Regions from separate parts of the Paenibacillus sp. FSL P2-0173 genome, predicted to be linked through region 2. Evidence: riboswitches for the same ligand, from Rfam matches in the RefSeq annotation. Region 2 holds a riboswitch; each other region holds the start of a gene.

Region 1 (2,206 bases), 250 kb from region 2:
CAGCATTACGCTGCGCTGTATCCTTCGCCAGCTTCAAGCTGTTAAGAATACTCTCTAGCGGTTTGGAACTATACCGGCTTACATTGGCTTCGCTTTTCGAAGAATAAAACATGTCCATAAAATATTGCGGCTCTCCTGTATGAGCAGTAAGCATACTGTACATAGCAAAATCCCAATCGTTTTTGGTCAACGCCTCGTCGATATTTTCCACCTTGCGAATCTTGACCTGGATTCCCTCTTTCAACAATTGGCTTTGGATGACCTCAGCCATAACAGAGAGCTCCGGACGCTGAGGGAAAGTCAGCAGCGTAACCTCGAACGGCTTGCCTTGCTTAGTCCATGTCCCTTGGGCGTCCTTCTGCCAGCCATCCTTCGTCAACAGCTGCTCTGCCGTTCCCCCCAGCGCTTTACGCTCAACTTTACCAAAGGGAAGAATGCTCGGGAATGGGCTGCTTGCTTCCGTACCGAAGCCCCTCATGACGGCGCTCACAATCGATGTGCGTGGAATCAGGCTGTCCACCACCTTACGGTTCGCCGCATCCTTGAATACTGGCGATTCCATATTGTACACGATCATATGGGTGCGCAAGGAGGGAGCCGACAGCACTTGTAGCTTGTCATTCTTTTTCAGTACCTCTGCATTATCAACCGGAATATCCGTCGCTACGTCCACCTCGCCGGATTGCAGCGCCATCAGACGCGAATTCCCGTCCGTAATGAACTTCATCGTCGCTTCAGCCAGTCGTGCCTTCTCGCCCCAATATCCGTCATAACGCTCTACGACCAACGATTGGTCCTTGTTGAACGCTTTGATTTTAAAGGCGCCTGTCATCGCTGGGTAACTCTGCTCATCTTTCATCGATGCCACATCCAGTACAATTGTCGATGGATCAGCTAGATTGGACACCAGCGCCGCGTTCGGCTGGTTTGTCGTGATTTTCAAAGCCAGCGGGCCGCTTACATCAATGGACTTCACATTCAGTAAATCCTTCGCCAGATGGCTTTTCTCGATAGAGCGCAGCAAAGACGCTTTTACACCTGCTGCATCCATACTCTTTCCATCATGAAAAGTGACTTTATCCTGCAAGCTGAACGTCCAAACTGTAGGACTATCCTGCTTCCACTCCTTTGCCAGCCAAGCCACAGGCTCCAGCTTTTCATTCAAACGTACCAGTGTCTCACCTGCACCGGATCGCATCACATCCCAGCTATTATCTCCGTGCGGGTCAACGCCTGACGGTTTCCATGTATACGCCATTATCAGCTTTTTACCTGTCGCTGTTTGTTGTGCTGACGCGTTTTCACCCTTGCCGGAGCTATCCGACGTCTTATTGCTGGTACATCCCGAAAGAGCCATAACTGCCAGAAATAGCATCACCCCTGTACATATCAACCATGAACGCCTGCTACGATTGCTAATCATTCAATGAATCCCCCTCTATCTTGTAAAATCATATAAACCTAACGCAAAACGCGAAAAAAGCATTCCGGACCACTTGATCAGCAGTCAGAAATGCTTTCATTATAAAATGTCAAAACTCACCTCGAAGCCAACTCCAAAAACATAGAAGGGATCAGATCGGTTTCAGACATTCCGTATGCAGCACGCCTAACCACCTCCCCAGCATCCCGTGGGTCTGACAGTGATGTCAAAACAGGCAGGTCTCCTGACTCCAGGCGCATCTTTCAGGCCTTCCCGGTTCTTCACAGTTCCAGTGGCTGTTCTGAAAGCTCCAGCAGTATCCTGCTGATGCCTGTATACAGTGGCGGGTCCGTGTCGGAATCTACCGAACTTCCCTTTTAAGTGAACACGCTCAACAACCATCTACATGGTCTCAACAAAACCTCGTACATAGAGTCGTCCGGCTCACACCTGTTTTCTTCCTTTATTTCTTTCCATTACGATCTTATTTTGTTGTCACAGGCTTGTCAATAAATGCTGCACAATAATTTAAATTTGAACGATGTGGCGAGAATGAAGGTGATGTCTATTCATTGCGTGCACGAAATGAACGTGCTAAAATTAGGTATAGAGATAATCATCGTGTCCGTATACTAAAAAGAGTCTTCGCCGCGCCAACGGCAAAGACTCTTAGGACTTGAAAGGCTGTGGATCACCACCACGGCGCGCTGCATAACTAAATGTTAATGCAAACGAAACCCACCGTTAGGGGCCAACCTAATTACGCGGTGGGTTTTCGCTTGT
Region 2 (2,206 bases):
TTGCGTATTTGCCGGGTCCAGACCTGGACATTCATCGGTATATGTTGAGGCTGCAGGCAAGCTGGGGGAAGCCATGGCTCGTCATCATATCCGTCTGATCTATGGTGGCTCTAGCAGGGGGCTGATGGGAGAGGTGGCGGATGGAATGCTGGCGGGTGACGGTCAGGTCACTGGCATTATGCCCACCCTATTATTTGATGCAGAGATCATTCATCGGGGAGTTACCGAATTTATTGAGGTAGCAAGCATGCATGAGCGTAAAGCGGCAATGAGCGAGATGGCCGATGCGTTTATCGCTCTTCCGGGTGGCTTGGGAACCTTCGAGGAGCTATTCGAGGTATTGTGCTGGGCGCAAATCGGGATTCATCGCAAGCCGATTGGGCTGCTGAATGTGAATGGATATTTTGACCCGTTAGTAGAAATGGTGCGTCATAGCGTGCAAGAAGGGTTTACCGGGGCTGAGCATCCAGCGTTATTAAGTATCTCTGCGGACCCGGACGAATTGCTACATATGTTAAAAAATAAAGCAGAGAACTTGAAATAAAGCGTTTTTCGTGCTTGCACAACTGATTGAGGCAAGGTTATGATAAGACCCATAATCAAATAGCGGACAGACAAGGTGCCTTTGCGGTTGAGCAAAGGGTAACAGGGAATCGGGTGCAAATCCCGAGCGGTCCCGCCACTGTAAGGAAGAGGATTTTTTAAAATGGTCACTCGTGAAAAACGGGGAAGACGAAAGAATCCGTTGATGCCAAGCCAGGAGACCTACCTTGATCTGTATGCACCGTTAACCTTCGCGGAGAGGATGGGTGTACGAAATCAGGAAATCAGGCACACGTTGCTTTTTCCATGTTGGCTAGAGGTTTGCGTGGATATGAACGTGCAGCAGCGTTTGAAACGTAAACAGTCAGATGGAAAACAACGGCAGGCTGGAGGAAGACAAATAGTGTCTTCTTACGCTGTTTGTTCGTCTGATGAGAGATGCGTACATAGAAACCCCATCCGGGCAGGATGGGGTTTTTTTGAGTTACACGATGTGCATAAATCATTGAAATAGATAGCATAGCTGCCCTGAAAAGGATGAATAGGAGGAGCACGATGAGCCCATTAGGAAAATTGCTGGTGATTGGATTTGGACCAGGAGATATGGAACATATCACAAAACGGGCGCTGGATGCGCTGGCCGAAAGTGAGGTCATTATCGGCTACAATACCTACGTTGATTTGATCCGTCCGTTGTTGAACGGACAGGAGATTGTACGCACAGGAATGACAGAGGAAGTGAGCCGTGCGCAGGAGGCGGTTCGCCAAGCAGAGATGGGCAAGAAGGTAGCTGTCATTTCCAGTGGAGATGCGGGAGTCTATGGTATGGCAGGGCTGGTGTATGAGGTGCTGATGCAAAAAGGCTGGCGACGCGAGGACGGGGTTGAGGTAGAAGTCGTACCGGGGATCTCGGCTATTCAGTCCTGTGCATCACTGTTGGGGGCGCCAGTTATGCATGATGCGTGCACGATCAGTCTGAGTGATCATCTAACCCCATGGGAAACGATTGTGAAGCGCGTAGAAGCAGCGGCTTCGGCCGATTTTGTGATTGCATTATACAACCCGCGCAGTGGTCGGCGTACCCGCCAGATTGTGGAGACGCAGTCCATTTTGCTGCGTTACCGCGATCCGCAAACTCCAGTTGGGTTGGTGAAAAGTGCTTATCGTGAACGTCAGCAAGTTATTGTAACGACGCTGGAAGATATGCTGAACCATGACATTGGGATGCTGACGACTGTAATCATCGGCAATTCCTCGACGACGGTGTATGACGGCTTGATCGTGACTCCGCGCGGATATCAGCGCAAATACACATTAGATGCGACCGAGCAGGCACTCAAGCCGCATCAGCGTCTCCGCACGGAAGCGGAGCCGTGGTCGCTGGGCGCACAAGAGGATACACTGCAAGCAGGCGCAGCCCCGACTACGCCCGCTGGACCCTCCGCGAGCGGCGCTGCGGTTGCGACGCAGGCACGCCCGCAAGCGATGGCTGCCGTGCAGGCAACGACTACTGTGCAAACCGGCGCAGCCCCGGCATCGCTGGCAGCAGAGGCACTAAGCCGTCTCGCTGTCGGCGGCAAGCTGCCTGGCGAAGCCAACGCTCGCTGGAGCGGGCAAGCGCCTACCGCCGAGAGCACCGCCGGAACGTCAGCGGTGGCCGGAG
Region 3 (2,206 bases), on a different contig from region 2:
AAGTCCGAACTCACAGGAGGATAAGGTGCCGTATGATGCTAAAGAAGATCTGCATTGGGACATGGAACTTGTGTTAGTTCGTCACGGCACAACCTTATGGAACAAGGAACGTCGATATCTGGGACACTCCGACTTAGGTTTGCTACCGGGAGCAGAGCAGGAATTAAAGCCTTTGCAAGAAAAATTACAAGGGCAGTCCTTTGCTCGAATCTATTGCAGCGATTTAATGCGATGTCGCCAGACCTTGCAGATCATTGTGCCGGAATCAGAATTGACGTCTGGAGGTTCCCTATCTACTATGTCTCCTATGATGGAACCACGTCTGCGAGAGCTTCATTTTGGTGAGTGGGATGGAAAAACGTATGACATGCTCAAGGATGTGTCGTTGTATCGCGCTTGGATTGATGAGCCGCAACGGATAACCCCTCCTGGAGGAGAGTCTTGGGCAGATTTTGTGAATCGTCTACGGAAATTTCTTGACTCTCTGTATGAATGGCGTGTTGCTATGGAAGTTCAACCCATGGATTTGACTGCTGCGCCACCCTCTGTTTTGGTCGTTACGCATGGTGGCGTAATTCGTCAGTTAGCTTGCATGCTGATACCGGGCCATGATTTTTGGAGTTTGAATCCGAAGCCGGGAGAAGCATTTAGGATTCAATTGAGGCTGGCAGGACGGCACAATTACATAGCAGAAATGCTTCCTCATTAGGTTAGACACCTGCGGATAAAGAGGCTGTTTGGGTTGTAAGCCGCCTCTTTTTAACCTATAATCATCAAGTAAAAGAACGGCTTGACTACCACTTATCAAATATCCAGCAGACGAGGTCGGCGCAGTGTGATGAAACTATGGTTTCCCTTGCCTGCGCTGTTAAAAGGGAAGTCGGTGTAAGTCCGGCGCGGTCCCGCCACTGTAAATGGAAACATGCCCGTTAGTCCTGCTTTATGTGCTACTAAGCATATGAAGGAATTTCAGGACATGTATCTTACCATAAGTCAGGATACCTGCCCGTCCGCCTGTCACCATAATCCTTCGAGGAAAGGATGACGTGTTCGCAGTGACTGTCCGTGCGGAAAGAAGCTGCCGCCTGCGCACGATCTGCGCTAACGTGACCCCTGTGTCCTGATATAAGGATGCGGGGTTTTTTTTGATAGGAAAAGAAGGCTGGATTTAGAAGATATCTGATGATGCTCAAGTAACGCTCTTAACGATTTTTTTATGAAGGGGTGCAAATCATGGCAGGAAAAAAAATAAAGGTTTGGACAACAGGTCTATTGGTTCTGATTTTGGCAGTTGTGCTGAGTGCATGTGGCACTAATGGAAAAAATGCTGAAAATAAAGAGAATCAGACTTCTTCACAGCAGCCAGGAAAGACCGTAACTGCACAAGAGCCTCCGGGCAAAACAGTTTACCCACTCACGGTTAAGGATACAACAGGACAGGAATTTACATTCAAAAAAGCGCCGGATAAAATCGTTTCCGTCTCCCCGGCAGAAACCGAGGCGCTGTTCGCCATCGGGCTGGATAAGGAAATTGTTGGCGTCTCCGACTACTCTGATTACCCGGAAGCAGCTACGAAAAAGCCTAAAGTGGGCGGTATTATGAAACCGAACGAAGAGGCGATCATTGCTGCGAACCCGGAAGTCGTTTTTGCAGGGATATCACTTAGTGAACAGGCTACGACCAAGCTGCGCGACATGGGAATTATGATTTTTAAAACGGAACCGAAGACAGTTGAAGATGTCATGGCTAACATCGAATTGTATGGAAAAATCACCGATCATCAGAAAGAAGCAAGAGCGGTGACCGACAAGATGAGAGCAGATGTAGCGGAAGTGAAAGAAGGAATTAAAAATATCGGTAAAGGGCAGAAGCTGCGGGTATACGTCGAGTTCTCACCAGGCTGGACAGTTGGTAAAGGCGAGTTTATGGACGAGCTGATTACGTTGGCGGGCGGCGAAAATGTAGGCGCCACGCAGAAGGGGTGGTACCAAATTAGTGAGGAAAATATTATTGCTGCGAACCCTGACGTGATTTTGTACAGCAAAAGTGTCAAGGACGACAAAACTGGTCAAACGCTCGGCGAAATTATTAAAGCTCGCAGTGGATGGGATCAAATATCGGCTGTTCGCCACAACCGGGTGTTTGCCGTGGATGATAATTTGATCAGTCGTCCGGGTCCACGTGTAACGGAAGGTCTCAAGGAAG

What was found. A riboswitch is a leader RNA that binds a small molecule or an ion and turns the genes downstream of it on or off. The one in region 2 is predicted to bind cobalamin.
Region 1: it holds a riboswitch for cobalamin, as region 2 does, so the genes downstream of both, MKX30_RS19010 (ABC transporter substrate-binding protein) here and cobJ (precorrin-3B C(17)-methyltransferase) in region 2, are expected to answer to the same signal.
Region 3: it holds a riboswitch for cobalamin, as region 2 does, so the genes downstream of both, MKX30_RS14580 (ABC transporter substrate-binding protein) here and cobJ (precorrin-3B C(17)-methyltransferase) in region 2, are expected to answer to the same signal.

What each region holds. Positions count from the first base shown of each region.
Region 1 covers NZ_JBBOYK010000003.1:582,395-584,600, forward strand. The annotation lists gene MKX30_RS19010 (ABC transporter substrate-binding protein) at 1-1,423, opposite strand, end outside; cobalamin riboswitch at 1,641-1,844, opposite strand.
Region 2 covers NZ_JBBOYK010000003.1:331,469-333,674, reverse strand. The annotation lists gene MKX30_RS17895 (LOG family protein) at 1-544, shown strand, start outside; cobalamin riboswitch at 602-787, shown strand; gene cobJ (precorrin-3B C(17)-methyltransferase) at 1,099-2,206, shown strand, end outside.
Region 3 covers NZ_JBBOYK010000002.1:925,209-927,414, reverse strand. The annotation lists gene MKX30_RS14585 (histidine phosphatase family protein) at 1-709, shown strand, start outside; cobalamin riboswitch at 831-1,024, shown strand; gene MKX30_RS14580 (ABC transporter substrate-binding protein) at 1,234-2,206, shown strand, end outside.